Regions from separate parts of the Marinobacter sp. M5B genome, predicted to be linked through region 1. Evidence: predicted binding sites of a transcription regulator. Region 1 holds the regulator's gene; each other region holds the start of a gene.

What was found. The regulator sigma-54, encoded in region 1, starts transcription at its own class of promoters, with help from an activator protein. The targets are predictions, from matches to a motif close to ANTGGCATNNANNTTGCTNT.
Region 2: a site for sigma-54 is predicted at 5,462-5,481, ahead of flgB (flagellar basal body rod protein FlgB). Genes of this name have one in related genera too.
Region 3: a site for sigma-54 is predicted at 5,603-5,622, ahead of flgA (flagellar basal body P-ring formation chaperone FlgA). Genes of this name have one in related genera too.
Region 4: a site for sigma-54 is predicted at 1,988-2,007, ahead of AAGD24_RS18960 (PEP-CTERM sorting domain-containing protein). Genes of this name have one in related genera too.

The regions. Positions count from the first base shown of each region.
Region 1 is NZ_CP156894.1:3,128,136-3,135,695, reverse strand. Features, by position in the region: gene rapZ (RNase adapter RapZ) at 1-504, opposite strand, end outside; gene ptsN (PTS IIA-like nitrogen regulatory protein PtsN) at 533-1,003, opposite strand; gene hpf (ribosome hibernation promoting factor) at 1,099-1,407, opposite strand; gene AAGD24_RS14205 (RNA polymerase factor sigma-54) at 1,532-3,058, opposite strand; gene lptB (LPS export ABC transporter ATP-binding protein) at 3,211-3,936, opposite strand; gene lptA (lipopolysaccharide transport periplasmic protein LptA) at 3,914-4,447, opposite strand; gene lptC (LPS export ABC transporter periplasmic protein LptC) at 4,530-5,120, opposite strand; gene AAGD24_RS14185 (HAD family hydrolase) at 5,121-5,678, opposite strand; gene AAGD24_RS14180 (KpsF/GutQ family sugar-phosphate isomerase) at 5,678-6,658, opposite strand; gene AAGD24_RS14175 (ATP-binding cassette domain-containing protein) at 6,885-7,560, shown strand, end outside.
Region 2 is NZ_CP156894.1:2,107,386-2,114,945, reverse strand. Features, by position in the region: gene flgH (flagellar basal body L-ring protein FlgH) at 1-155, opposite strand, end outside; gene flgG (flagellar basal-body rod protein FlgG) at 185-973, opposite strand; gene AAGD24_RS09570 (flagellar basal body rod protein FlgF) at 1,059-1,811, opposite strand; gene AAGD24_RS09565 (flagellar hook protein FlgE) at 1,894-3,792, opposite strand; gene AAGD24_RS09560 (flagellar hook assembly protein FlgD) at 3,820-4,497, opposite strand; gene flgC (flagellar basal body rod protein FlgC) at 4,516-4,965, opposite strand; gene flgB (flagellar basal body rod protein FlgB) at 5,000-5,398, opposite strand; gene AAGD24_RS09545 (nitroreductase) at 5,603-6,160, opposite strand; gene AAGD24_RS09540 (DUF962 domain-containing protein) at 6,319-6,630, shown strand; gene AAGD24_RS09535 (adenylate/guanylate cyclase domain-containing protein) at 6,631-7,560, shown strand, end outside.
Region 3 is NZ_CP156894.1:2,191,871-2,199,430, reverse strand. Features, by position in the region: gene AAGD24_RS09940 (Glu/Leu/Phe/Val dehydrogenase) at 36-1,097, shown strand; gene AAGD24_RS09935 (sodium-dependent transporter) at 1,159-2,565, shown strand; gene AAGD24_RS09930 (MFS transporter) at 2,570-3,760, opposite strand; gene AAGD24_RS09925 (CheR family methyltransferase) at 3,770-4,597, opposite strand; gene AAGD24_RS09920 (chemotaxis protein CheV) at 4,639-5,571, opposite strand; gene flgA (flagellar basal body P-ring formation chaperone FlgA) at 5,770-6,474, shown strand; gene flgM (flagellar biosynthesis anti-sigma factor FlgM) at 6,653-6,979, shown strand; gene AAGD24_RS09905 (flagella synthesis protein FlgN) at 6,987-7,457, shown strand; gene AAGD24_RS09900 (pilus assembly protein PilB) at 7,500-7,560, opposite strand, start outside.
Region 4 is NZ_CP156894.1:4,167,516-4,175,075, forward strand. Features, by position in the region: gene AAGD24_RS18945 (DUF2897 family protein) at 98-277, opposite strand; gene AAGD24_RS18950 (DNA-3-methyladenine glycosylase I) at 359-1,027, shown strand; gene bla (class A beta-lactamase) at 1,028-1,885, shown strand; gene AAGD24_RS18960 (PEP-CTERM sorting domain-containing protein) at 2,051-2,668, shown strand; gene nfsA (oxygen-insensitive NADPH nitroreductase) at 2,793-3,530, shown strand; gene AAGD24_RS18970 (efflux transporter outer membrane subunit) at 3,549-4,943, opposite strand; gene AAGD24_RS18975 (efflux RND transporter permease subunit) at 4,936-7,560, opposite strand, start outside.

The DNA of each region.
Region 1 (7,560 bases):
CAGTGCCAGTTCCTGGTGGCGCCTGCCCGCGACTCGTTGCTTTACCATATCCCGGAGCTCGTACATGGACAGCCCCGTGGTGTCGATGTAGAGGTCTGCCAGCTTGGAAAGCGGCTCCAGAAGCTTCTTTTCGTTACCGATGGCCTCCCTCAGGGAGGTCTTGTCATCACTCAGTGGATGCTTTCGGCGCGTGGCATGGAAGCGCTGCAGAAGAGACTGTTCATCGGCGTCGAGATAGATGATCTCGATGGTTACGCCAGTATCCTGAAGGCTGCGGTAGATATCCTCGAAGTTGCTCAATTCTCCGGAAAGGTTACGGGCATCGATGCTGACCGCCATCTTTCCCAGCCGGCTGGGAGAGTTCTGGTTGGTGGCTTCCTGTGTGAGGGGGAACAGGAGGCCAATGGGCAGGTTGTCAATGCAGTAAAAGCCCAGGTCTTCCAGAACATGTAACGCGGTACTTTTCCCGGAACCTGATCGGCCGCTGACGATGATCAGTTTCATAGCCCGTTCACCTTGGATGTGGAGTTGTTCAGCTTGTTTCGGCTGTCATCCGGCGATAGAGAGAGCCTGCATCAGTGCACTGACGCAGCTGGTCGCAGAATGCACGTTCGTTGAACTTCTCAGCAAGTTGGCTCAAAAGCTCAAGATGCTCGCTGGTGGCTTCCTTGGGGACAATCAAGGTGAAGACGAGGTCCACCGGCTGGTTGTCAATAGCATCGAACGCAACGCCTTCTTCCAGGGTCAGCAAAACGCCAACCACGTGATCCAGCCCTTCCAGTCTGCAGTGGGGGATCGCGATGCCCTGTCCGATACCCGTGCTCCCCAGTCGCTCCCGTGCGACCAGATTAGTGAATATCTGGGTGTCGCTGAGCAAAGCGTCGTGTTGCTGGATCTGCTCGGCAATGGTTTCCATAACCCGCTTTTTGCTGGAGGCAGGCACCCGGCAAAGGGTTAGCTCCGGCGCGAGAATGTTCTCGATAGTCAGGGATGTGTCGGTCATGAATCGACTGCATTTCCGTAAAAAAAGGCTGCGGCACGTGTTGCATGGTTAGCCAGTGCCGCAGCTCGATTAACTGTCATGCCGGGGGCGTCGTCCTAGCGGGCGCCGTTCCCGTGCATCCGGTCTACGTTCTTTTCCTTGTGCTTCAGGATCTGCCTGTCCAGCTTGTCTACCAGTGCATCAATGGCAGCGTACATATCGCTGTTTTCGGCCTTTGCGTGAATCTCACCACCTATCACGTGAAGCGTAGCTTCCGCCATCTGGCGCACTTTTTCCACCTCAAGGGTAACCTGGCAATTGCTGATATGGTCGAAGTGCCGCTCAAGCTTTTCAAATTTGCCTGATACGTAATCTTTCAGTGCGGGAGTCAGTTCTACGTGATGGCCTGAAATATTGAGTTGCATAGGCTTCTCCTGTTTTCAGCTTGCCGGCACCCGTTAGGATACCGGCTGTGTGCCACAGCGTTATGCTGCAGGCGGTATACTTTCAGGAAAGGGCTCTCCCCGTGAGGCCGGGAACAGACGCTTCCTACACCAATCGCTTTCGCTCGTTGGACGGAGGAATGTGCATTGCCTCGCGATACTTGGCCACGGTTCGTCTAGCCACCTTGATACCCTGGTCTCCTAGCATGGCTGCAATTTTGCTATCGCTCAATGGCTTTTTCGGAGTTTCCGTTGCAATCAGCTTCTTGATCATCGCGCGGATTGCCGTGGATGAGCACTCTCCACCCTCGTCGGTACTGACATGGCTCGAGAAAAAATACTTAAGTTCAAATATGCCCCGCGGCGTGTGCATGTATTTCTGGGTGGTGACCCTTGAAATGGTCGACTCGTGCATTTCCACCGCCTGGGCAATATCCGAGAGAATCAATGGTTTCATGGCTTCCTCGCCATGATCCAGGAATCCCTGCTGGTGCTCGACAATGCGCGTGGCCACCTTAAGCAGGGTTTCGTTGCGGCTCTGCAGGCTCTTGATGAACCACTTTGCCTCCTGCAACTGGTCCCGCAGGTAGGTGTTGTCAGCACTGCTGTCCGCACGCTTTATAAGAGAAGCATAGCTTGCATTCACACGAATGCGCGGTGCAATTTCAGGATTCAGTTCCACGCGCCAGCGTTCATTGTGCTTGCGCACGATCACATCCGGGATGACGTAGTCTGGCTCGGCCTGATCCAGGGTGTCGCCGGGACGGGGGTTTAACCCGGTAATAAGTGCCAGAACGTCCCGTAGCTGCTCTTCTTTCAGGCGGCTGCGGCGTAACAGCTGGGCGTAATCACGGTTACCCAGCAGGTTTATGTAGTGGGTAATCACCAGTCGCGCCTGAGCCAGCCAGGGTGTTTCCGGGGGCAGCTGATTCAGCTGGATCAGCAGGCATTCCTGCAGATTACGGGCGAACACGCCGGGTGGATCGAAGTGCTGCAGGCGATGAAGAACGGCTTCCACTTCGTCCAGTTCCAGCGGGTCTTCGTCGGATTCGTCCACCATGCCTGAATGAATTTCTTCAAGCGGAGAGGTCAGGTAGCCATGGTTATCAACCGCATCCATCAGGGCATGGGCGATGGCCTGATCCCGCTCGCTCATGGGCGTCAGGTTCAGTTGCCATTCCAGGTGGTCCTGGAGCGTTTCGGTGGGGGAGTTACGGGTTTCGAAGTCGTGGTCGTTTTCGTCGTCGTTACGGGCTGCTGACGCGGGGGCTGACTGGTAAATGTCATCCCAGGCGGTGTCGACGGGAAGATCGTCGGGAATGGTGTCGGGACTGTCCGTTTCTGATGACCAGTCAGGTCCGTTTTCGGATTCGTCCCACTCAGTAGCGGTGTCTGAAGCGGTGTTGGATTCCTCGGTTGACGCCGTTTCAGACGACTCGTTGTCACTGTCCGTTGATTCCGGATTCTGGTTGTCGTCGTCTTCGGAGGTTTCCAGCATTGGGTTGGATTCCAATGCCTGCTGGATTTCCTGCTGGAGGTCCAGGGTGGAGAGCTGCAGAAGCCTGATAGCCTGTTGCAGCTGGGGCGTCATGGTCAGGCTTTGGCCCAGCTTTAACTGTAGTGAGGCTTTCATAACCATGGTTCAGAATCCGTCACTCGGTCTCTCTCTTCCGTCACTCAGGCTCTCTCTTTACGTCATCAGGGCGCTTTCTGGAGCCGGGGTTGCACAAAAACTCTTTGTATGCTGGCTACTTGCCGCACCAAGCAAGTTCTTTGCCGAGTGTACTACAGGCGAAACTCGTTGCCCAGATACACTTCCTTGACCTGCTGGTTGGCCAGTATATCGTCCGAATTACCAGAGGCAATGATGTGGCCGCCGCTGACAATGTAGGCATTCTCGCAGATGTCGAGGGTTTCCCGCACGTTGTGGTCGGTGATCAGTACGCCGATGCCCTTGTCCCGCAAGTGTCGGATGATTTGCTTGATGTCGCTCACGGAGATCGGGTCGACTCCGGCGAAGGGTTCGTCCAGCAGGATGAACGCCGGCTCCATCGCCAGCGCCCGGGCAATTTCCACCCGTCGTCGCTCGCCGCCTGACAGGGCCATGCCGACGCTATCGCGGATGTGGGTAATGTGAAACTCTTCAAGCAGTTCCTCTAACTTGGCCTCCCGGTCAGCGCGTTTGAGTTCGCGGCGGGTTTCCAGGATCGCCAGTATGTTGTCGCGTACGGTAAGCTTGCGGAACACGGATGCTTCCTGGGGCAGGTACCCGATTCCCTTGCGGGCACGACCATGCATGGGCAGCGGCGTTATGTCCTGATTGTCGATGGTGATTCGACCGTTGTCGGCGGGAACCAGGCCAACAATCATGTAGAAACACGTCGTTTTGCCCGCGCCATTGGGGCCGAGTAAGCCGACGATCTCGCCACTGCGAATTTCCAGGGAAACGTCGATGACGACCTTCTTCTGTTTGTAGCTTTTTGCGAGGTTACTGGCCCTGAGAACTGCCATCGATATCCTGTCCGTTAGGGTTGTTATCTGGATTGCTACCGGCGTTGCCGCGCGGCTGGATGACCATTTCGACGCGACCGCTGCCATCGCCCTGGTCAGCAGAGCCTTCTGCGGTCACCACGCGTTCGGCGCTGTCATAATGAATGACGTCGCCCCGGAACAGGTTGCCGCCCTGTTCGATCACAGCTTCGCGCTGAAAGGTAACCCGGTTGTCGGAGGCGGACCAGGTGATCGTTAGCGCACGGGCGTCGGTTTCGCCCTGGCCTTCCATGGCAGGCTGGCGGTAGCGTGCCGGGGTACCGGTGGCTTCAATGCGGCTGACGCCATTCTCATCCCGGTGGAGTACAACTTTGTCCGCCATAAGGTTGGCATCGCCCTGGCTCATTTCAACCGAGCCGGTATAGGTTGCAATGCCCTGGCCTTCGTCGAGCCGCGCGTTGTCGGCATTGACCCTGATGGGTTGGTCAGACTCAAGATCAAAGGCCGCGGCGAACGGCATGCCCACGGTCATTGTCAGCGCCAGGACAATCGCTGAGACTGCCGGGCGCGATGCCACCGGTTGGTGCCTATTGCGGTGAGGGTTGGGCATGAATTTACTTGCCGGTCTCATAGCGTCCTTCCACGTCAGAGTCGAGTTCGAGGATTCGGTCATCAATCCATGCCTTCATGCCGGTTGCGCGGGTCAGGCTGAACGAGTCGGTCAGTTCCACCGGGGCGTCTGTGTAAACAGTACGCTCTGTGTTATCCAGTGTCAGCGTTGACGTGGTTAATGTCAGGGGGCGCCCACCTTGGGCTTGCTGGGACACCCGAACATCCCCCGTCAAGTGGACCAGGTCGTCAGCTTCCATGAATTGGCCTTTGTTGGCCTGGACTTGCCAGGGTGCGTTGCCGGGGTCGCCGTAGAGCGTCGCATTCGGCGATTCCATAATGGTTTCGTTGCGGGCCTCGAATTGCTCGATACGTGGGCTTTCGAAGTGTGCGGTAAGCCGCCCGGTCTCGTCGAAAGACAGATAGCGACCATTGACCACGAAACCGTCTGGTTCCGATTCGCCTCTCAGCGCGGCGGCATCCACCGGCTCTGATGACTCGTCACTTTGCCAGAGCAGGAAAAACAGTGCCACTATCGTGACAGCCAGCCCTAGGGTTCGTACCCAGGGCCGGGTAAAGAGGGCTTCAGCGGCCATTCAGTCCTGCTCCAGGTAGGGTTGCAGGCTTGCGTTGAGCTGCCCGCAGGCGCAGAGCAGCAGTTCGCAGGCTTCACGGACCGCGCCGCTACCCCCTGCGGCCGACGTGCAAAAATCCGCGTGCTGGCGCACCAGCCAGTAGCCGTTGGGTACTGTTATGCCCAGTCCGGCGTAACGGATTGCGGGCAGGTCCGGCAGGTCATCACCCATGTAGGCAATCTGGTGTGGCGCGATCTCCAGCCTTGCCGCCAGTTCCCGCAGGGCGATTTTCTTGTCCTCTCGGCCTTGCATCAGGTGTGGGATGCCGAGGTCATTCATGCGTTTCTCTGTCAGCGGCGAGCGCCGTCCGGTAATGACGGCAACGTTGATGCCAGCAGCCATAACCTGTTTGATGCCCAGGCCGTCGAGAATGTTGAACCCTTTCATTTCATCGCCTGAAGCGCTGAACAGCAGCGTGCCGTCGGTCATGATGCCGTCCACATCCAGGGCCAGCAGGCGAATGGCAGCGGCTTTTTCAATCAGCTCCGCTGGCCATTGAGGGCGCAGAGTGTCGGCCATCAGATCACTCCCGCCCGCAACAGGTCGTGCATGTTGATAGCGCCGGTCAGTTTGCCGTCACGATTGATGACGGGCAGGGCGTTGATCTTCAGCTCTTCCATCATGTTCAGTGCCTCGGCGGCCAGTTGGTCATCGTGGATCACACGACCGTTGCGGGTCATGGCCTCGGCAATCGGCGTGTTGTGAATGTCCACGGAGCGGTCCAGGGTGCGGCGCAGGTCGCCGTCTGTAAATACACCGACCAGGTCGCCCTCGGCATTAATGACCGTCGTCATACCCAGCCCCTTGCGGGAAATCTCCAGCAATGCGCCGCTGAGGGTGGTGTCTTCCTGCACTCGGGGGATCTGGTCCCCAGTGTGCATAATATCGCTGACACGCAGCAGCAACCTGCGGCCCAGACTGCCACCGGGGTGTGAGAGCGCAAAGTCTTCGGTGCTGAACCCCCGGGCTTCAAGCAGTGCCACGGCCAGGGCATCGCCCATCACCAAAGTGGCCGTGGTGCTGGAGGTGGGGGCCAGGCCAAGAGGACAGGCCTCCTGGGCGACACTGATATCCAGGTTGGCAACGGCCTCCCGAGCCAGGGTGGAGTTCTCGTTGCCTGTCATGCTGATCAGCGGGGCTCCCATGCGCTTTATTAACGGCAAAATGGTCAGCACTTCGCTGGTGTTGCCGCTGTTGGAAATGCCCAGGACCACGTCCTGACTGGTGATCATGCCCAGGTCACCGTGGCTGGCCTCGCCCGGGTGTACGAAGAACGAGGGCGTTCCGGTGCTGGCGAGGGTGGCAGCGATCTTGTTGCCGATATGGCCGGATTTGCCCATGCCGGTCACGACAACACGCCCCTTGCACGCCATGATTACTTCGCAGGCGCGGACGAAACGGTCATCAATCCGGTCGGTCAGAGCGTGAATGGCCTCACGCTCGATCTCGATGGCTCGGAGGGCGGATTCTTTGAAGGTCTGGCTGGTTTCGGTGTTCATCTGGCTTCCGGGTTCGAAATGTTGATGCTTTCGTCGTGACAAAAGTATATCACTTCAAGGGCTTTGGCTGCCCTTCATGACAAGACGTTCAGCAAAACTGATCATTGACATCAGTTCATTTTGTGAAGGATGGATTGAGGTTCACGGCAGGTTGACATAATGTAGCGCACTCATTAAAGGCTGGGAATGCGGGTTCACCGACACTCAGGCGGTTTTGGAAGCAGGTATGGACACATCCCCCTACATTGAATTGAGAGACGTGGTTTTCAGTCGCGGGAATCGTCGTATCTTTGATGGCGTCAGCCTGGACATTCCCCGCGGCAAGATTACCGCCATCATGGGGCCGAGTGGCACTGGCAAGACTACCTTGTTGCGGCTGATCGGCGGCCAGCTGAAACCAGATTCGGGCAGCATATTCGTAGCGGGGGAGAACGTTCCTCAGCTCAAGCGCAAGGCGCTTTACCGTCTGCGGGAAAAGATGGGGATGCTGTTCCAGAGTGGAGCGCTGTTCACGGATCTCAGTGTCTTTGAAAACGTGGCGTTCCCGCTCAGGGTTCATACCACCTTGCCGGAGGACATGATCCGCGACATCGTTCTAATGAAGCTCGAAGCTGTGGGGCTTCGCGGAGCCCGGGATCTGATGCCGGCAGAGCTGTCAGGTGGTATGACCCGGCGCGTGGCCCTGGCCCGCAGCATCGCGCTGGACCCTGAGCTGATCATGTACGACGAGCCCTTTACCGGCCAGGATCCGATTGCCATGGGTGTGCTGGTGAAGCTGATCCGGGATCTCAACAGCTCCATGGGCCTGACCAGTGTGCTGGTATCCCATGATGTGCCGGAGTCCCTGAGTATCTGCCACTACGCCTGTATCGTTGCGGACGGTCGTATTATCGGCGACGGCA
Region 2 (7,560 bases), 1.0 Mb from region 1:
GCCTCGGCACGAACTGGCGCGTATTGCGGATCATCCGGAACAGCCCTTGGCCGGCTCATGGCGGTACACCCCTGAAGGACAACCAAGATCGCCACCAGCGCAAAGGTGCCGCCGTGATGTCTGGTCGTTCTGTTGTTGGTAATAATGGGTGTCATGATTCCCCCTTCCTGCCGTCCGCTACCGGTTAACCAATGTTGTTGGTGATGAACTGCAGCATCTGGTCGGTTGCGGAGACCACTTTTGAGTTCATTTCATAGGCGCGCTGGGTGGTGATCATATTCACCAACTCTTCCACCACTTCCACGTTGGAGGCCTCCACCATGCCCTGCTCCAGTGTGCCCAGGCCGCCGATACCAGGCTCGCCCTCGGCGGGATCACCACTGGCGTTGGTTGCTTTGAACAGGTTGTTACCGATTGCCTGCAGGCCCTGGGGGTTAATGAAATCAACCAGGGTAATTTCGCCCAGGTTGACCGGGGCCGCCTGGTCATCGGTAACCGCCGTTACTGTGCCGTCCTTGCCGATGGTGATATTGGTGGCGTTCTCCGGAACGTTGATGTTCGGCTCCAGGGTGTAACCGTCGGGGTTGACGATGTCGCCGTTGGAGTTCAGCTGGAATTGACCATCACGGGTATAGGCAATCTGCCCGTCCGGGAGCAGGATCTGCATGAATCCGCGGCCGTTCACCGCCATGTCCAGAGGCTGCTCGGTGACTTCCAGGTTGCCCTGGGAAAACTGCTTGGAGGTGCCGACGATGCGAACACCGGTACCCAGCTGGAGACCGGACGGCAGCTCCGAGTTCTGGGTATTCAGACCACCGGGTTGCCGGTCGATCTGGTACAGCAGATCCTGAAACACCGCGCGGTCGCGTTTGAAACCGGTGGTGTTCACGTTGGCCAGGTTGTTTGAGATCGTGGACATATTGGTGTCCTGCGCGCTCAACCCGGTTTTGCTGACCCAAAGTGCTGGATGCATGTCGTCTACTCCTTGCCGGGGGCGTCTTCAATGCGGCCGATTTTTGCCGCTTCTGCGCTCACCCGGACGATGTTCATAGGATTTATCAAAGGTTCTGCAACAGTCGTGCCGACGCCTCGGCATTCTCGTTGGCGGTGGTCATTATCTTTACCTGCATCTCATACTGACGGGACAACTGCAGGTTGGAGATCATCTCCTCCACGGCGTTCACGTTAGAGCTTTCCAGAAACCCCGACGCGACGCGCATATTGGCATCAGGCGGCTCTGGACCATCCAGCGCCTGGTCCGCCTTGCGACGGATAAAGCCATCTGCACCTTTTTCCAGCGCGTCCCGGGGTGGGTTCACCAGCTTCAGTCGATCCACCTCAACCAACTGGTCCGGCGGACCGCCAACAGGAACCACGGAAATGGTTCCGTCCGCGCCAATCTGCACGTTATCGAACGGCGGCAGTGCCACCGGTCCGCCATTACCCATGACCATCTCTCCGCTGGAGAGACGCATCAGGCCATTGACGTCGATCTGCATGCTGCCGGAACGGGTGAATACTTCCTCGCCCTGCTGATTCTGCACGGCCAGCCAGCCATCACCTTCAACGGCGACATCCAGCTTGCGGCCAGTGTCCATCAATGCACCGGCGGAAAGGTCTGTTCCAGGCCTCTCGGCCATGGCATAGGCACGGGTGGGATGATGCTCACCAAAAACCGGCATACTGCGGGCCTGGGCAAAATCCGCCTTGAAACCGGTGGTACTGACGTTTGCCAGGTTATTGGCGTGGGCGCGCTGGGACAGCATGTTCTGCTTGGCGCCGGACATTCCTATATAGAGGGCTTTGTCCATGGGAAAACTCCTGCCGGAATATTGACTGTTTCCAGTCTTTCCTATGTTCTAGCAGGAGTTGTGCCATGTTCACATTTCAGGATTAGCGGAGGTTGATCACCGTCTGGGTGACGGCGTCGGAGGTCTCGATCGTCTTGGCGTTGGCCTGGTAATTACGCTGGGCAATGATCAGGTTTACCAGTTCCGCCGACAGGTCCACGTTGGACTCCTCGATGGAGCTGGCTTTGATCGACCCCAGGGTCCCGGTATCAGGCGCACCGATAATCGGTTGGCCGGACTCGAAGGTTTCAACCCAGGTGGTTTCGCCCACCGGCGACAGACCGTTGGTATTGTTGAATGAAGCCAACGCTACCTGTCCCAAGGACTGGGATTGACCGTTGGTGTACCGGGCAAACAGAACACCCTGGTCCGACACATCCAGACCCGACAGCCTGCCGGTGGCATACCCGTTCTGACGCTGGTCGTTTACCCCAAAGTTACTCCCGTACTGGGTGGTATTGCCAAGGTCCAGCACGAAGGCCGAAGTGGTCGGCGGCTCTGGAATTGGCGTGGTGATATTATCACCCAGTCCTGGAGGGCCATCTGCGCCGTTCGGAGTGCCGTCGGCATCTTTCGGCGTCCAGTCACTGATCAGAATCTCGCCGTTGGGATCACCGTTCACGGACTGCAACTCGCCGTCCTGATCAAAGCGAGCCTGGTACGGGTTCTGATCGGTTCCGGCCACGAACTCACCGTCGATCTGCAGGTATACGGACCATTCACTCACACCCACACCATTACCTGGGGCGGGTTGCTTCACATAGAACTGGGTCATCTCGTGAGAGTTGCCCAGGCTGTCGTAAACGGTGGTCGATGTTGCGTGATTGTAGGTACGCTGATCCAACGGATTGAACTGGTTGGTGATCTCAATGTTGCGCGCGTTCCATGAATCCGTGAGGTTCGTGGCACCGCTGGTTGACGCAATATCGGTAATCTCACGATCGGCCTGTGGCCTCACCGTGCCAACGGTTGTCTCCGGCGCCTGGTTCGGGCCGTCGCTGGTAAAACCGGCGGTGACGTTGTTGCCGCGGTTGTCGATCAGCCTCAGGTTACCGCCTGTGAGTGACGCCGAGATTGTCGGCGCCTGGGCGTTGTTGATCGCACTGACCAGCGAAGCGGCATCGGTCACACCCGTCGTATCCACGGGCACAGTAACCCCGCCTACCGCAAGGTCAAAGCTGAAGTTGCCAGCCGCAATGGCGGCGTTCAAATCCGCTTCGGACATCCCCTCATAGGTAGTGGTTGCGGAGGCAGAAAGACCGTCCTGCCCATTGAGCACATCCACGACGTCAGCCGCTGAGAAATCAGTCGATCCCGCTGCGTTGATGGGTACGCTCACCACGCTGCCATCTGCGTAGGTGATTTCAAAGGTTTCAGACGGAAAACCGGTGGACCCGGCGGGAGCCGTGTAATCACCCATATCGGCAACTCGGCGTTCCAACACGGTTTCCCGGGAATCCAGGTTCAGGTCCGAGCGCAGGTTGGTCGTACGGCGGGGTGCCAGGTTATCGGTTTCAATCTGCAGGTCACCACGAATACCGGAGAGATTACCGTCATCATCGGCGACGAAACCCTGAACCCGCATGTTCTGGTTGTTGGTGACAAAGCCGTCCTTGTCGATACCGAACTGGCCGGCACGGGAATACCGCACTTCACCGCCGTTGTTCAGCACAAAGAAGCCGTCACCGTTGATGGCAAGGTCAAGGCCGTTATCGGTGAAACTGATATTGCCCTGCCCAAAATTCTGTTTCACATCCTGTACCCGTACACCGTCCCCGATCGGATTGGTGCCGGCACTCAGGAATCCACTGGCATACAAGTCGCCAAACTGCGCCTGGCTGCTCTTGAAGCCTACTGTGCTCGCATTGGCAATGTTGTTACCGGTGACATCCAGATCAACCGATGACGCCCTTAAGCCGCTAAGACCTGTATTGAAAGCCATACTTCACCTCTTACTGTTTCACCGGTTTCAATTAATTTGCTGAACATCTTGCAGAGCGATCGAGCCCATCCCCGCCAGGTTCAGGGTAATGCTGCCACCCTGCCCCAACGACACACTGTCGACATTGGCGCTGACCATGGTGCCCAATTGTTCAAGGCCGCCCGGGTATGAAGCCTCTGCCACCACCTTGTAGCGTCCGGGTGGCAAACTGTTGCCGTTGCCATCCTTGCCGTCCCAGCTGAACGCTGTCTGGCCAGGCTGCTGCTCACCCATATCAATCTGCCGAACCTGCTCACCGGACTCATTCTCAATGGTGATTCTCAGCCCGGATGTGGTTGCCGGAACGGAAACGTTGCCGGATATCTCACCGTCCGCGCCAAGCACGCCAATGGATGACGGTGCCAAGACCGTACGCCCGACCATTGCAGAGGCCTGCAGTGCCTGGGTGGAGCGGAACTGGCTGGCCATATCGTCGACACTGCCGGACAGGCTCTGCATTTCCTCCAGGGAGCTGAACTGCGCCAGCTGGGAGATGAATTCGCCATTGTCCTGAGGTTCGAGAGGGTTCTGGTTTTTGAGCTGAGCGATCATCAATTCCATGAACTCGTTCTTGCCCAGCTCACTTCCGCTCTTGGCCTGGTCCTGCTGGACTCGATACTGGCTCAGCACATCCGAAGCGTCTGTCGTGTTATTCACTACGCTCATGATTCAATCCTCGCTCGGTTACTGCTGACCCAGGGTCAGGATACGCTGCATCATGGATTTGGCGCTGTTCATAATGTCCACATTCATCTGGAAGCTGCGCGACGACGACATCATGTCCGCCATTTCTTCAACCACGTTGACGTTGGGGTAGAACACGTACCCATCCTCGTTCGCAGCGGGATGATCAGGCTCGTAGCGCATCTGCAACTCGGCGTCACTCTCGACGATGCCTTCAACCCGAACGCCTGCCCCCGGGCCGTTGTCGCTGCCAAACGCCATGCTCTGCTGAGACGGATTCAGCATGGACTGCTGTATCGCCGCGAAAACAGGCTTGCGGGCGCGATAGGTCTGATCCGTACTGGAACTGGCCGTCTCGGCATTGGCGATGTTGGACGCAGTGGTGTTCAGCCGCAGCGACTGGGCTGTCATACCGGAACCGGCGATGTCGAAAATATTACCCAGAGACATGATGGTGCTCCTCAATTAATGGCTGCGCCCAGTTTTACTGGCCAGAGAGTGCCTTTTTGATGCCTGAAACCTTTCCGTCCAGGAACTGGAAACTGGCCTGGTAATCCATGGCATTACGCATGAAACGGGTTTGCTCCTGCTGGGCATCCACCGTGTTGCCGTCCACGGACGGCTGGTGCGGTACCCGATAGAGCAATTCGCTGTCGGCGCCCATGGGCGAGGTGTCCATGTGGGACTCGTGGGTACGGGTCATGCCGAAACCACTCATGCTGTCCTGGGCCTTCTGCATCATCGCCTGAAAGTCCACATCCCGCGCCTTATAGCCCGGGGTATCTGCGTTGGCGAGGTTGTTGGCCAACACCTCCGCACGCTTTACCCTGCCTTCCAGGGCGTGCTGATGAATGCCTAATGCTTTGTCCAGGGAAATTGCCATAGTGCCTCCGATTCCTGCACACGGCGTTGGTCGTTTTGCCGTTTGTGCGTTCTTGCAGAGGTAAAAGCAATCGCAATGCCAGTTTTCAGGAGGTGTTGCGGTGTGCGGGCTGAGGCAGGTATCGGCTTATTCGAATCGTAAATTGAGGGCGGAAAGCGGCAAGGGATTTCCCCCGCGCCGGGGGCGGGGGCAACGGGGCGGCAACTAGTGGGGCCAGCGCCTGACAAACTCTTTGGGTTCAGGCCTGGGTATGCTGGGCTTGTTCGCACTGACACTGCCGGTATACAGAAATCCGGTTATGATCTCATTGTCCTGCAGCCCCAAGCCTCGCTTGATAGCTGGATCGTGCGCCATGGCACCGGTACGCCACATGCCTCCAAACCCGGCGGACTCCAGAGCCAACAACAAATACCCCATCCCCACCGCGGCCGACATGGACTGCTCGATCTCCGGTACCTTGGGATGGGACTGGTAAGACGCAATGCCAACGATCACCATAGGCGCCCGCAGTGCCTTCTTGCAGCGTTTTTCCCGCTCCTTTTCCGAGGCGCCGTCGCCACAGGTGGCGGCAAACAATTCACCCAGGGCGTTCAATGCCTCATCTCCCTCAATAATCAGGTACCGCCAGGGCCTCAGCAACGCATGGTCCGGCGCCCTCGCGGCGCAGGCAAAAGCATTTTCAAGCGTTGCCGGGTCCGGTGCTGGCGCCTCCAGGCGTGGCTCTGAAGATCGTTTTAACAGGGCTTCCATTACTGCTGTCATATCGCCTCGCTGTGGTTGATTTCAATACGTCAATTCGGGCCAAACGACCGTATGAATTGTGGGACAGATGGTTTACTGTTAGTCTTTAGTCTAAGTACTTTCCACTATCAGACAGTACTATCTACCTTAAAAACGATAAGCGAGCCGGTAGACGCCCTATGAGCCAACAGCAAACATTCCGCAATTTCGCGGACTTCTATCCGTACTACCTTGAAGAACATAGCGATGTAAACTGCCGCAGGCTTCACTTCGTCGGCAGCCTACTGGTTATCCTCGTTACACTCTACGCCATTGTAACGGCCAAGTTCCTCTATCTTTTGCTCCTGCCCGTCATCGGCTACGGGTTTGCCTGGGTTGGCCACTATGGCTTCGAGAAAAACCGACCTGCCACCTTCAAACACCCACTGTACAGCCTGATGGGCGATTGGGTGATGTTCAGAGATATGCTCGTCGGGCGGATCCGTTTCTGAATGATGAGCGCACCGATTGACCTGCGTAACGCCAGTACCAGTGCCAGCAAGGCCGCCGTGCTTGACGCGCAGAACCATCCAATTGCCATCCCGCCCATGCCGGATTACAACGGCAGGATACTGGCGTATACGGCGACTGCCGGCATTATTGTGTCAGGCGTACTGCAAGACGTCTTCGGCCTGTGGATGCTGTGGCTGCTTTCAGGCGCCCTGACCTGGCCACACATTGCCCATCAACTTACCCGACGAACGTTTCTCCGTAACTCATCCCGTATTCGCCAGAAAATGCTGTTAACGGATTGCGCCATCGGGGGTGGATTCGTCGGCTGCATTGGATTGATTGCGATACCCTCGGTCGCCGTGGCACTGATGCTGATGTTCAGTTGCCTGATTGTGGGCGGCATCCGCCAGTGGCTGCTAGGTACCATGATCATGGCCGCCTGCGGCGCCATCGGCGTTGCCATCGTGGGCCCCGCCGAGTCACTGCAGTCGCCGATGATCACCAGCATTATCGCGATCAGCGCCACCGGCCTTTATATCTGTGTGACTGCGTTCTATTCCCACCAGCAGGCCCGCGCGCTGATGATGGCAAAAACCCAGATCCAGAATCAGCGGGAACAATCCATTGCCCTGTCCCACAAACTCTCCAAGTACCTGTCACCGCAGGTGTGGCAGTCCATCTTTACCGGTGAAAGGGACGTGCGGCTGGAAACACAACGCAAGAAACTGGCCGTCTTCTTCTCCGACATCAAGGGTTTTACAGAACTGTCCGAAGAGATGGAGCCGGAAGCACTGACGGAACTGCTGAACCACTACTTCAACGAAATGTCGGAAGTGGCCCTCAAATACGGTGGCACCATCGATAAGTTCGTTGGCGATTCCATCATGATTTTCTTCGGTGACCCCACCAGCCGGGGCCAGAAAGAAGAC
Region 3 (7,560 bases), 940 kb from region 1:
TGCAAGAACAACCCGGAGCAAAAGGAATCCAAACAATGACTGTATTTACCCATCCTGAATTCGACCATCACGAACATCTGACGTTTTGCTGCGATCCGGAGACCGGGCTGCGCGCCATTATCGCCGTACACAATACCTCTCGTGGACCCGCTCTAGGCGGATGCCGCATGTATCCGTACGCCAGCGACGACGAGGCTCTGACAGACGTGCTCCGCCTGTCAAGAGGAATGACCTACAAGTCGGCGCTGGCCAACCTTGATCTCGGCGGCGGCAAGTCCGTCATCATCGGCGATCCACGCCAGCACAAAACCGAAGCCTTGCTCGAATCCATGGGCCGCTTCCTGGAACAGCTCGGCGGACTTTATATCGCTGCCGAGGATTCGGGCACCAGCGTAGCCGACCTCCAGGTTATGGGCCGCAAAACATCCAATGTGGCTGGTATCAGCGAACGCCCGGGTTTTGATGGCAGGCCCAGCAACGGCGACCCCTCTCCCGCTACCGCCTGGGGCACCTTCGTGGGCATTAATGCTGCCGTTAAACACAAGCTCGGCCGCAGCGACCTGGAGGGGTTGAATGTGGCGGTACAGGGCATTGGCAACGTTGGTTACCGCCTGGCTCGACACCTTAAAGAAGCAGGCGCGAAGCTTTGGGTCTACGACGTCCACCAGGATCAGATGGATCGTGCAGTGGCAGAGTTGGGCGCCACCCCGGCTACCGCCGACGAAATCCTCTACCTGCCGGTAGACGTGGTTGCGCCCTGTGCCATGGGCGCCGTCCTGAATGATCACTCCATTCGTAAGCTACAGGCCACCATCGTGGCCGGCGCCGCTAACAATCAGTTGGCTACCCCGGCTCATGACCAGGCACTGTTCGAACGTGGAGTGCTCTATGCCCCAGACTTTGTAATCAACGCTGGCGGCATTATCGACGTGTGTTACGAGCGCAAGGGCCCCGACCCCCAGGCCGTTCGCAAACACGTCGATTCCATAGCCAATACCCTGGAGGAGATCTTCCAGCGCTCGGATCGCGATGGCCTGCCCACCGGGCAGATCGCCGATCAACTCGCAGAGGAGCGATTCCGGCATAAATCCCGTTGATGGCGGCTAAACCGCCGCCACTCACTCCCCCGAAAACAAAAACAGTAAGCAGGAGAATACAATGAGTAATGCTTCTTCATCCGCTGAAGGCGGTGCCATGGGCCAGGCGACAGCGAAGCGTGGGCTGTGGTCTTCGCGCCTGGCATTCATACTTGCCGCGACGGGCTCAGCAGTGGGCCTGGGTAATATCTGGAAATTCCCCTACATCACCGGTGAAAACGGCGGTGGTGCCTTTGTTCTGGTTTATCTGCTGTGCATTGCGGCGGTGGGTCTTCCGATCATGATGGCTGAAGTACTAGTCGGTCGCCGTGGCGGTCTCAGCCCCGTCAACAGCATGCGGGCCATAACCAGCCAGGAAGGCCTGAAACCAGCCTGGCGCTGGGTGGCTGCCGTCGGGGTTCTGGCGGGGTTCCTGATTCTATCGTTCTATTCTGTGATCGGCGGATGGGCGATTTCCTATGTGGGCACCGCCGCCACGGGCCAGTTGGCTGGCCAGTCGGCAGAGTCCATAGGTGCCATCTTCTCCGGCCTGTTGGGCGACCCGATGAAGCTGCTTCTGTGGCACACCCTGTTCATGGCGTTGGTCATGGTTGTGGTTGCACGAGGCGTACGTTCCGGGCTTGAACGCGCTGTCAGTATTCTGATGCCAGCCCTGTTCGTGCTCCTGCTAATTGTCGTGGGCTATGCGATGACCACTGGCCACTTTGGTCAGGCCGTCGCCTTCCTGTTCCAGCCTGACTTCTCGAAGCTCACCACTTCGGGCGTTTTGGTTGCCCTGGGCCACGCGTTCTTCACGCTCAGCCTCGGCATGGGTGTCATGATGGCCTACGGCTCCTATCTGCCCAAAAACATCTCCATCGCCAAAACCTCCGTGACCGTCTCGATCATGGATACCGCCGTGGCCTTGCTGGCCGGGCTGGCTATCTTCCCGATCGTATTCGCCAACGGCCTTGAACCAGGCGCCGGCCCCGGCCTGATTTTCCAAACCCTGCCACTGGCGTTCGGACAAATGCCCATGGGCAGCCTCTTCGGTACGCTGTTCTTCGTGTTGTTGATTTTTGCCGCCTGGACGTCCGGCATTTCCCTGCTGGAGCCGATTGTTGAATGGCTTGAGGAACAGAAAGGTATGAACCGCACGGTGAGTACCGTCGGGGCAGGCATCGTGTGCTGGTTATTGGGTGTGGCCTCCGTGCTTTCGCTAAACCTGTGGTCGGACGTGACACCGCTGGGCATGTTTGCGATGTTCGAAGGCAAAACCATCTTCGACCTTCTGGACTTCCTGACCGCTAATATCCTGTTGCCCCTGGGCGGACTGCTGGTCGCCGTGTTTGTCGGCTGGACAATGTCTCGACAGGCGCTGGAAAGCGAACTGGGCATGTCAGCGGGCACATTCTCGCTCTGGTATCGCGTACTGCGTTACTTCACACCCGTTGCTGTAGCCATCGTCTTCGTCTACAACCTGGTATAAACATTCAAGCGGGATGCCGGCCCCTATTCTGGGGCCGGCTCATCAGCCAAACGGCCATCAAGACACCGTGTAACACCAGGAACGGTATGGCAATCAGCAACAATCCATTCCAGTCAAACGCCGCCAATACCGCACCAGCACTCAGTGCAGCTGTCGCCTGCGAGCCGAATACCATCAGGTCGTTGAGCCCCTGAACACGGAACCGCTCCTCATCGCGATATCCCTGCGGTAATAGCGTGGTGCCGCCGACAAACAGGAAGTTCCAGCCTACTCCCAACAGGATGAGTGCAAACAGGTAGTGGTGAAAGCTGATACCGCTGAACGCCAGGGCCACACACCCCAGATAGGCCAGCAATCCCAGCCCCATCATCCTCGGAATACCCACCACACGAATGAACCAGCCACTGATCAGCGACGGCAGATACATGGCCATGATGTGAATCTGAATGACCCACTTGGCATCTTCAAGCGGGTGGTCGGCCACTTCCGTCATACTCAGTGGTGTTGCCGTCATGATAAAGCTCATGAGGGCATAACCGATGGCCGCGGAACTGATCGCCGCCCAAATGACCGGTTGCCTCAGGATGTTGGCCATTGGACGACCGCCCTCCCCCAAGGCTTCCCGTACTCGCTCCCCGCTGGCGCGGTACCCGAAAACCAGTACGACCATGGCAACCACCTGCACGGCACTCAATGCAAGCCAGCCGCCCATGAAAGGGTGCTCGGCTCGGCCTCCACCGCCCAAAAGCGCAATTTCCGGCCCCAGCCACGCCGCTACGAGGCCGCCTAGAAGCACCCTGGCTGCTGCGGAGCCAGCCATCTCGGGCGCTACCGACTCCATGGCCGCAAAGCGGTATTGGTGAACCACCGCCAGCCCGGTTCCGCCCACAACCGCCGCAGCGCACAAGAACGGGAAACTCGCACTCCAGGCTGCCAGCGCACCGAACAACCCGGACACCACACCCGCCAGCGTGCCAAGCAACATAACCGGCTTGCGCCCCAGGCGTTCCATCAGCCACGTAGCAGGCTTTATAGCCAGGACCGTTCCAACTACCACAAGGCCCACGGGCAAGGTTGCCCACTCAGGTGATGGCGCCAGAAGACGTCCGTGAATGCTTCCGATAAAGACGATGAAAGGCGCTGTACACATGGCAAGCGCCTGGGCGGCGACCAGTATCCATACATTGATCGGCATTGGGTGGGCCTATTTCTTGCGGTAGATGATCCCTGGGTGGCACTGCACCATTTCGTAGAGATGAGGCAACCCGTTCAGCGATTCCGATGCTCCCAGTATCAGGTAACCACCGGGATTGAGAGTGGCATGGATACGGGTCAGGATGTCCTTTTTAAGCTCTGCCGAAAAGTAGATCAGTACGTTCCGGCACATAACAATGTCAAACTTCCCGAGCATGTAGCGTTCAAGCAGGTTCAGCTCCCTGAATTCCACCATGCTCTTGATTTGCGGTCGGATCTGCCAACTGCCATTCATGGCGGGAGTGAAAAACTGCTTTTGCCGCTCGGGTGACAGACCCCGGCCAATGGCGATCATTTCGTACTCGCCACGGCGCGCAACCTCTAGAACGCTTTTGGAGATGTCGGTGGCGGTGATCTTCACATCCCGCAGCCTGCCCGGCCGCTGGCGACGAAATTCTTCAATAATCATCGCTACCGAATAGGGCTCCTGGCCTGTCGAACAGGCTGCAGACCAGATACGAAGTGACTGCGCTGATTTTCTGTCGCCGAATTCCGGCAGCAGCTTTTCCTGCAGGATGCGGAACGGGTGATTGTCCCGAAACCAGAGGGTTTCATTCGTCGTCATCGCGTCGATCACGACTTCCTTCAAACTGCTGCGACCGGTTCTCTTCACGCGATCCAGCAGATCACCCAGGGTTCTCAGCTCGTTCTCTTCCATGATCCGCCGTAAACGGCTTTTTACCAGGTACTGCTTGTTATCCCCGAGCAAAATGCCACACGCATCCTGCAGGAATGATTTAAAGGCCTCGTATTCCTGTGGCGTTATTTCAGCTTTCATTGGATCTCATTATCGAGTGAGTCGGGAGTAACGGAGGAGCGTCACTGCTCGCGGTCGACAATTTCCATGACCCTTTCGGCCAGCTCATCAGGGCTGAATTTAGCCATGAAATCGTCAGCGCCTACCTTCTGCACCATCGCCTTGTTGAACACGCCACTCAGGGACGTGTGCAGCATGATAAATACATCCTTGATTGCAGGCTCATTTTTACACTTGGTGACCAGAGTGTACCCGTCCATTTCCGGCATTTCGACATCGGATATGATCAAACACAGGTGATCGACGGCGCGAGAGCCATCTGCCGTAACTTCTTTTAGGTAATCCAGGGCCTGCTTGCCATCATTTTTTGTCACCACTTCCATACCGATGGCCGTGAGGCAACGCTCGATCTGACGTCGGGCCACTGCGGAGTCATCCACGACAAGCACTGGCAGATGGCCGGGCACCCGCTCTGAACTGCGGTTGCGAACGTCTTCGGTGACATCCTCCTCAAACGGAGAAACCTCGGAGAGTATCTTTTCAACATCGATAATCTCAATCAGCTTGTCTTCAAAGTGGGTTACCGCCGTCAAGTAAACGTCTTTGCCCGCACCCTTGGGTGGCGGCAGGATATCTTCCCAGTTCATATTCACGATGCGGTCGACGCCGGCCACCAGGAAACCCTGGGTTTTTCGGTTGTACTCAGTAATGATCACGAAGCTGGTGGCCATCTCTTCCTTGGGAATACCGGGAAGCCGGATTGACATACCTAGGTCAATGATTGGGATAGTCTCGCCACGAATATGGGCCACGCCCCGAACCATAGGGCGACTGTTCGGCAACGATGACAGCCTGGGGCACTGCAACACTTCCTTGACCTTGAAGACGTTGATGCCGTACATCTGCCGGCCACGAAGGCGAAACAACAGAAGCTCCAGACGATTCTGGCCCACCAGCTGAGTGCGCTGATTTACACTGTCCAATACCCCTGCCATCGTTTATATCTCCCACTCGAAACGTCTTGCTGCCGGCACGCATCTTGCTGCGTTATTCTAAAAAGTCGCGTGGAACCGGCTATGTGCCGGTTTATTGACTCACTCGATAGGCTTAACGGCCGAATCCGGAAATCATTAGGATATTCCTGAACTCGGGGCTTTACCCGGTTAATGACAGCATAGGACAAACTGCCGCGTATGCGCATTACCAATTTCGCCATCATATTGTTATTCACCGTAACAGCCGGCCCGGCAATGGCCTCCACGACCACGGCCGAACAAATTCAAAGCAGCGCGGAACAATTTCTGGAGGCATTTTCAGAGGCTCAGGCAAACGAAGGCTTTACGGTTTCCCACGATACTGGCCAACTCGACGCACGCCTCTCGCTCGCAACCTGTGATACCCCACTCAGCGTATCGTTCAGCGGCGACCCCTGGAGAACCACCCAACCCTCGCTACTGGTTTCCTGCGAGGGCGAGCGCCCCTGGCGCATGTTCCTTCCGGTATCCGTCACGATAACCGGTGAAGCCATGGTCGCCGCCCGCCCCCTGGGGCGCGGCGAACGACTGACAAAAGCAGCAATACAGTCGGATAACGTGGTGGTGAATTCGATTCGACGGGGCGCAATAACCAATGTCGACCAGTTAGTGGGCATGGAAATGCGCCGCGGCGTGAACGCCGGTACCGTATTTACACCGGATTTGGTGCTGGCTCCGGCAGCGATCGAACGCGGAGACCATGTTATCATCAGCGCCCGCAGCGGAAATTTTTCGGTAAACTCAAGGGGTAAGGCCCTGGCTAGTGCCGGGATTGGAGAACAGGTTCTGGTTGAGAACCTCTCGTCCTCCCGCACCGTGCGTGCCCGTGTGACTGCTCCCGGGCATGTCGAGATTCCCATGTAACCTCGTTCCCGGCATTGATTCACCGGAAACGGCAATCTGTTGCCGGTTTTTTGGAAAGATGACAAGAGTGTCATTTAACTCTTGCAAAAATCGCTAAAGAAACGTCAGGCCATGCCGATAGACAGGTATGAAATTTTGGAGCCGCCCAACGCGGCCGACCAGTTAAGCAGGTAACGTTATGTCAGTTGACTTTAATGGAATAGGCCCAGGCCAGGTCAACACCCAGAAAACCACGGCCGATAAATCTTCCGCTACCCAGAGCACTCAGCCCTCTACAGCTGAGCAGGCAAAGACCCAGGCGCAAGGCGCCCGTGGTGAAAATGTCAATTTGAGCAGCCAGGCGAAGAACCTGAAACAGCTCGAACAAAAGCTCGGCAGTTATCCGGAAATGGACGATGACCGTATCGAGCAGATCCGCTCTGCCCTTGAAAGCGGCTCCTACAAGGTTGATGCAGAGAAACTGGCCCAGAAAATGCTTGAGATGGATGAAAGCATTTTCGGGTGAGTAGATCATGGCCGCAATTGATGAACTGAAAGACCTTTTATCTCAGGATATCCGTCAACTCGAATCCCTGGCGGACGTCCTGCAGCAGGAAAAAGCCTGCCTTTCCACATCTGATATCCGTAAACTCGAATCACTGACTGGCGAGAAAAACACTGTGTTGGGTCAGATTCGTGAACGGGCCAAACTCAAAATCCGCCTTCTGGTGTCGATGGGGTTTCGACCTGAAAACGGAGCACCCTCACGGTTTATTCTCAGCGCCGGCCTGTCAGATGTTTACGACTTATGGCGGGAGGCCGACGAACGCCTTAAGACCTGTCACCAGTTGAATAGCAATAATGGGCGGGTTGTCAGTCACCTTCAGAAGCGCCTTTCACGTCTGACTGATATATTCCGCGGTGTTTCCGGGCACCAGACCCTCTACGGTGCTCAGGGCGAGCAAAAGGCCGTATCACACCGTACCGTTCTGGCGAGCGCCTGACGGCTTCTGGGCTCCGCAAACGTCGGAGCCCAACGCATCCCATCAGCGAGTATAGATCGTCATCTGTGAATCGGGATGGAAGCGGATATTGTCGAGTGCAATG
Region 4 (7,560 bases), 1.0 Mb from region 1:
GCCGTGAAATGAGAAATTCATCAGAGATACGGGGCTCTTGCGCTACCGTTTCATCGACAATGTGAATTTTCGTGAAATGTCTAACGGGGACAGCAAATTACCACTGCTCCCGGTCCTCCGCACTTTCCTCAGCTTCTACCTCGGCCTTGCGTTCCTGAATCTTTTTCATCTTTTCGTCAGAGATCTTCATACTGTTGGCGCTGTCCCGCAGCACGAAGAGGCTGCCGACCACCAGGGCCAGCGCGACTATGACAAAAACCCATCCGATAAGTGGCATGGCTTGGCTCCTTCATTGAACCCATTTACCTTATAGTGGACCACACGCCTTCAACCCGACAACCGGATTCCGGAAATTACGATGTCCTTCTCCAGAATTTACAATCAGGCAGCCGCTCGCAAAGGCGGCGAAGTCGAGCTACGCGCCATATTGCCCCGGGTTGCGGCGCCCGGTGAGCTTGAAGCCATGGCTGACGACCGCTACCTGTCCGAGGTTACACGCTGCGTCTTCAAGGCCGGTTTCGTGTGGCGAGTGATCGAGAACAAATGGCCGGGATTTGAAGATGCCTTCAAGGGGTTCGTGCCGCTGTACTGGCAGCAGGTTCCGCCAGAAGTGCTGGAGGATCTGGCACAGGATGAACGCATTGTGCGCAACATGCAGAAAATCCGAACGGTGCCGGACAACGCCCGGATGATTGTGGATGGCGCCCGTGAGCACGGTGGCTTTGGAGCCTTCCTGAGCCAATGGCCTTCGCACGATCAGGTCGGCTTGTTGATGTGGTTCAAACGCCACGGCGCCCGCCTTGGCGGCAACACCGCCCAATATTTCCTGCGCCGTGTAGGTTGGGATGGCTTTATCCTGTCGTCGGATGTGGCCGCCGGGTTGCATCGGGAGGAACGGCTGGATGCCAGCCACGGCAGCAAAAAGGCCTTGATGCAGGCACAGCAGGCCTTCAACGACTGGCATAAGGAAACTGGCCTGCCCTACAGCCATCTGTCGCGAATTCTGTCTTACTCAGTGGGAGATTAGATGCGTTCCGCCCTGTTAATGCTCGCCCTTTGGTTGATGACCTCCACGCTTTCTCTGGTCCACGCCAACCCGTTGCTTGAGGCGGTGAAAACCGTGGAACAGCGCCTGGACGCACGCGTGGGCATCGCCCTCTATGATTCCGGGACTGGAGAATCCTGGGACTATCACGGCGATGACCGTTTCCCCATCACAAGCACCTTCAAAACCCTGGCCTGTGCGGCGTTGCTGGCAAAGGTGGATAACGGCACTGTTGATCTGGATCGGCGAGTGATCTTCAGCAAGGACGATCTGGTGACCTATTCACCGGTCACTGAGACACGTGCAGAGGAAGAGGCAGGTATGAGTTTGCGGGAGCTGTGTGAAGCGACCATGGCCACCAGCGACAACACCGCCGCCAATCTGGTACTGGGGGCCATTGATGGCCCCGACGGCGTTACCGCGTATGCACGCGATCTGGGCGATACCGTTACGCGGCTGGACCGGACGGAAACCTCACTCAATGAGGCCACGCCGGGCGACCTGCGAGATACCACAAGTCCCAAGGCGATGGTCGCGAACCTCCGCAAATTGGTACTTGGTGAGGCGCTATCCAAAGGTTCCCGGGATACTCTGGTTACCTGGCTCAAAGGCAACCGTGTCAGTGACAACTTGCTCCGGGCAGCGATACCACCGGACTGGACAATCGGAGACCGCTCTGGAGCCGGCGGCCACGGCTCCCGTTCAATCACTGCCGTGCTGTGGCCACCCCATCGCCCGCCTCTGGTGATCGCGATCTATATAACGCAAACCGATGCGTCTTTTGATGAACGTAATGGCGCTATCAGAGACCTCGGGGGCGCTATTGTGAAGCACTTCTGATCGCCAGCAACAGCTGCCGGCCTGTCAGAATTCTTTACACACTGCCTTCAAGGTTGCGCTCAAAAATCATCGTGGCATCTGAATTCAAGGAGAATTTTTGACAGTGGCCCGCATGTTGCTTTTATCAGTGCAGATCAACACTGATGACCATTAAGGAAAGGCCACATGAGCATTATCAACCGTATCGCCACACTGGGCATCCTTGCCGCAGGCCTCGCATTCGCCGCTCCGGCAACCGCTAACCTGATCGAGAATGGCAGCTTCGAAAACCCCAACGTGACTACGGGCACCTGGCAGTTTTTTACATCTGACCAGGTCGCTGGCTGGACCGGCAGCAACATTGAAATCTGGGAGAGTGGCTTCAACAGCGTGAACGCTTATGACGGCAGCCAGTTTGCCGAGCTGAATGCCCACCCGGACATGGATGGCCCATTTGGCATCTACCAGACCATTGATACCACCATTGGCCAGCGTTATGACCTGAGCTTTGCTTACCGCGCTCGCCAGAACAACTCTGAAAGCTTCATGTTGTCCCTGATTTCCAATGGAAACAGTGCCGATTCGCTGCTGAATGATCATGTAACGAGTGGTTGGAGCATCTTCTCAGGAAGCTTCATTGCCAGCGCTCTGGAAACCACCATCAAGTTCACTTCCGTGAGCCCGGATGGCACCGTCGGCAACTTCCTCGACGACGTAAGAGTAACCGCACAGGTCCCTGAACCGGGCACGCTGGCGCTGATGGGGCTAGGTCTGCTCGGCCTGGGCTTTCGCCGTCGCCGCTAGTCGCTGGCTAAAAAAACGCTCGACCTCTAAAAGGGCCCCGTAATGATGATTGCGGGGCCCTTTTTGCCATCATCGCCCGCCAATGGCAGGATAAGCGCTTTCCGTTGTCATGCTGAAGGGCGCTATGAATCCCACCATTGAGCTTCTTAAATCACACCGTTCAATCCGCAAGTTCCAGAACCGCAGGATTCCCCGCGAGCTGTTCGAGGAACTGATCCGGGCTGGCCAGAGCGCCGCTACGTCCAGTCATGTGCAGGCTTACTCCATTATCCATGTGGTCGATCCGAACAACCGAGAGGCCCTTGCGGAGTTGAGTGGCGGCCAACGCTATGTGGCGGAAAGTTCAGATTTTCTGGTGTTCTGCGCAGACATGAAACGGGCCACGGATGCCGCGGAACGCGCAGGTGCCGAGGTAGTCCGCGGGATGACCGAGCAGTTGCTGGTGGCCAGCATCGATACTGCCCTGGTGGCCCAGAACGTTGCCACCGCAGCAGAATCGGCGGGGCTGGGCCTGTGTTATATCGGGGGCATACGTAACAACCCAGCGGAGGTGAGCGAGCTACTACGTCTGCCGGAGCATGTATATCCGGTGTTCGGTATGTGCCTGGGGTATCCGGACCAGGCACCCGAGGTGAAACCGAGACTGCCACTGGCGTCCATCCTCAAAGAGGATTATTACCAAAGCGAACGCGATCCGGAACTGGTGGCGGAATTCGACACCACCATGAACACCTATTACCAGGCCCGCACCGGGGGCACCAAGGACACCAACTGGTCGCAACAGCTGAAACCACTGTTTACATCCAAGTTGCGCCCCCACATGCGGGATTTCCTGCGCGGCAAGGGCTTCGAGATGAAGTAATCAGGATCGCCGGGAGACTTACCCCGGCGCACCTACCAGCGAGCGGTAGACATCCACCATCGCCAGGGTGACCGCTGTGCGGCTACGCACGGCCGCATCCCGGGTGGCGGTGAACTCCTGTTCCGCCGTCAGCACCTCGAAATAGCCGATAAACCCTTCTTCATAGCGAGCCCGGGCCAGTTCCACGGCGTGCTCGGCATTATTCATCGCCTGTTCCAGCCGCTCTTCCCGCTGTTGCGCTCGCTGATAACGCACCAGCCGCGTTTCTGCCTCTTCCAGGGCCTCCAGCACCGTTTGCTGGTAGCTGGCCAATGCCGCACGGCTATCGGCTCCTGCCGCCTCGATACGGGATTTGACCCGGTCGTGGTCCAGGAAAGTCCAGTCAATGCCCAGGGCAACGCGTCGGGTTTCCGCCGGACCGGTGAACAGATCGCTGGTGTCGCCGGCAACGGAACCGATTAGCCCGCTCAGGGTAAAGCGAGGGAACAAGTCAGCGGTGGCCACCCCAATGCGGGCGGTGGAGGCCGCCAGGCGTCGCTCAGCAGCGGCGATATCCGGGCGGCGGCGCAGAACTTCCCCCGGGCTATCCACGGGAATCGTCGGCAGGGTTTCCGGCAGCGCTCCACGAGGTGACAGCGTATCGACAAGCGCCATCGGCGGCTGGCCCGTCAGCACGGAAATGCGGTGCATGGCCCCTCGTATCCCCGCCTGCAGGGTGGGCAATTCGGCCCGGGTCCGTTCCAGTTGGGCACGGGCACGGACCTGATCAAACTCGGTACCACGCCCGGCCTTTACCCGGGCTTCCACGATGTCCAGTGACTGCTGCTGCAAAGCCACACTCTGCAGGGCAACCTGATACTGCTGCTGAAGGCCTCGCAGCTCAAAATAGCTGCTGGCCAACTGGCCCGCGATGGCTACCTGAACGGCACCGAGATCGGCACCGGCTGCCTCCAGTTCCGCCCTTTGGGCCTCCGTCGCACGGCGAAGGCGCCCGAACAGATCCAGCTCCCAACTGGCGGCAACGCCAGCCTGGTAACGCTGCACCCGTTCTGGCCCGGCACCGGGGGGAGATTGCTCAATATCCGCAAGATACTGTTCGGCGCCAGAGGCGCTGGCCGTGACGCTGGGCCATTGATCCCGCTCGGCGCCATACAGCAGGGCGGCCGCGCGCTCATAGCGAGCGACGGCGCCTTCCAGACTGAGGTTGGCGACCAGGGCATCATCAATCAGGCGTGCCAGCAAAGGATCATCAAATCCCTGCCAGAAACGCTGCTGATCGGTTCCACCGGCAACCATGGTTCGCCCTTCCGAAAACGCATTCGGTTCCGGCGTCGTCGGGGCCTGGTAATCCGGGCCCACGGCGCATCCTGTTAACAGGGCCAGAGCCCCCGTCATGGTGATGACTTTAAGCATGGCTACCTCCTGGCAATGCGTCTTCGCTATCGCCGTCATCGGAAGACAGTGTGGATGTATGATGGCTCTTCAGCGGGTGGCTTCCAGAAAGCTTGCGCAGCGCCACGTAGAACACCGGAGTCAGGAACAGGCCAAACAGGGTGACCCCGATCATGCCGGCAAATACGGCCGTGCCCAGAGCCTCACGCACCTCGGCTCCCGCGCCGGTGGCCAGCACCAGGGGCACAACCGCAGCGGTAAAGGTGATGGAGGTCATGATGATGGGCCGCAGCCGCAACCGGCAGGCTTCCAGCGCCGCCTCCACAATGCTCCGCCCCTGAAGCTCCAGTTCGCGGGCAAATTCCACGATCAGGATGGCGTTCTTGCAGGCCAGGCCAATCAACACCACCAGACCCACCTGGACAAAGATATTGTTGTCCCCGTCGCTAAACCACACGCCGATCAATGCCGAGAGCATGCACATGGGCACGATGAGGATCACCGCCAACGGCAGGGTCCAGCTCTCATAAAGCGCTGCCAAAACCAGGAACACCAGCAGGATGGCAAGCGGGAACACCACCAGCGCGGCATTACCCTGGGTGGCCTGCTGATAGCTCAGGTCGGTCCATTCAAACGCCATTCCGGCAGGCAGCACCTGGTCCGCCAGCGCTGTCAGCGTATCCATGGCCTGGGCCGATGACAGCACCCTTGGGTCCGCCTCCCCGGCGATATCCGCTGCGGGGTAGCCGTTATAACGCAATACCGGGTCCGGTCCGAAGCTCTGGCGAATGTTCACCATCGAGCCGATCGGCACCATCTCGCCCTGGTCGTTACGGGTGCGCAGGCGGGCAATGTCCTCCACGCTGTCGCGGTAGGGGGCGTCTGCCTGGGCGATGACCTGCCAGGTACGGCCAAACCGGTTGAAGTCGTTGACATAGGTGGACCCCAGGTAGGTCTGCAGGGTGTCGAACACTTCAGTCAGGGGCACGCCCTGGGCCTTGGCCTTGAGCCGGTCCACTTCCGCATCCAGTTGCGGCACATTGGCCTGGTAACTGGTGATGGGATACCCCATGCCCGGTGTCTGGCTGATGGCCCCCTGGAACTGGTTCACCGCGTTCTGCAGGGCCCCGTAACCGAGATTCCCACGGTCCTCGATGAACAACTGATAGCCGGAGCCATTGCCCAAGCCCAGGATCGGCGGTGGCATGAAGGAGAAGGCAAAGCCTTCTTTCAGCCCACTGATTCTCTGGTTGATCTGGGCGTTGATCTCCCCGGCACTGAGGCTGCGCTCGTCAAACGGCTTCAGGGGAAAGAACACCACACCGGTGTTGGAGGTGTTGGTGAACTGCAGTGCGTTCAGGCCGGGAAATGCCACGGCGTTGGCCACACCTTCAGTTTCCATGGCGATGTCGGTGACTTTCTGGAGCAATTGATCGGTACGCTCCAGGGAGGCCCCTTCCGGCAGTTTCACGCCCGCCATCAGGTAGAGCTTGTCCTGGATGGGGATGAAGCCCGGCGGCACCGCCTTGAACATCAGCCCGGTACCTGTCAGCAACAGCGCGTATACCACAAACACCGCACCGCGCCGGCGCAGGGAACTGGACACGCCACCCTGATACTTCTCGGCGCTGGCGTTGAAGAAGCGGTTAAAGGGCCGGAACAGCCAACCAAACAACGCGTCGATCACACGCTGCAGTCGGTCCTTGGGGGCGCTGTGAGGTTTCAGCAGCATCGCCGCCAGCGCCGGCGACAGGGTCAGCGAATTGATGGTGGAAATTACCGTGGAAATGGCAATGGTCACCGCAAACTGCCGGTAGAACTGGCCGGTAACCCCGGAGAGGAACGCCATGGGAATGAACACGGCGCACAGCACCAGACCGATCGCAATGATAGGGCCAGAGACCTCCTTCATGGCCTGATGAGCCGCCGCCAGCGGTTTCAGGCCTTCCTCGATGTTACGCTCGACGTTCTCCACCACCACGATGGCGTCGTCCACCACGATACCGATCGCGAGCACCAGGCCGAACAGCGTCAGGGTATTGATGGAGTAGCCCAACAGGTATAGCGCGCCGAAGGTGCCAATGACCGACACTGGTACCGCCAGCAACGGGATAATCGACGCCCGCCACGTCTGCAGGAACAGCGTGACCACCAGTACCACCAGCAACACCGCCTCCAGAAGGGTGGCAATGACCGCCTTGATGGAGTCGCTGACGAAGATCGTAGTATCGTAAACCGCCTCATACTCCACCCCTTGCGGGAAGCGGGCAGACAGTTCATCCATAGTGGCGATCACTTCGTCGCGGATCTCCAGGGCGTTGGCGCCCGGCGCCTGGAAAACACCCAGGGCCACCGCATCCTTGCCATCCAGTTGCGAGCGCAGGGTGTAGTCACCGGCCCCCATTTCCAACCGGGCCACGTCTTCCAGGCGCAGAATCTCGCCGTTGTCACCGCGCTTGAGCACGATGTCACCAAACTCTTCCACGGTTTCAAGTCGGCCACGGGCGTTGATCAGTGTCAGGAAGTCGCTGTCCGGCACCGGTTCCGCGCCAATCTGGCCGGCAGACACCTGTACGTTCTGCTCACGCATGGCGCGGACGACATCGCTCGCCGTCAGGCCACGGGCCGCAATACGGTC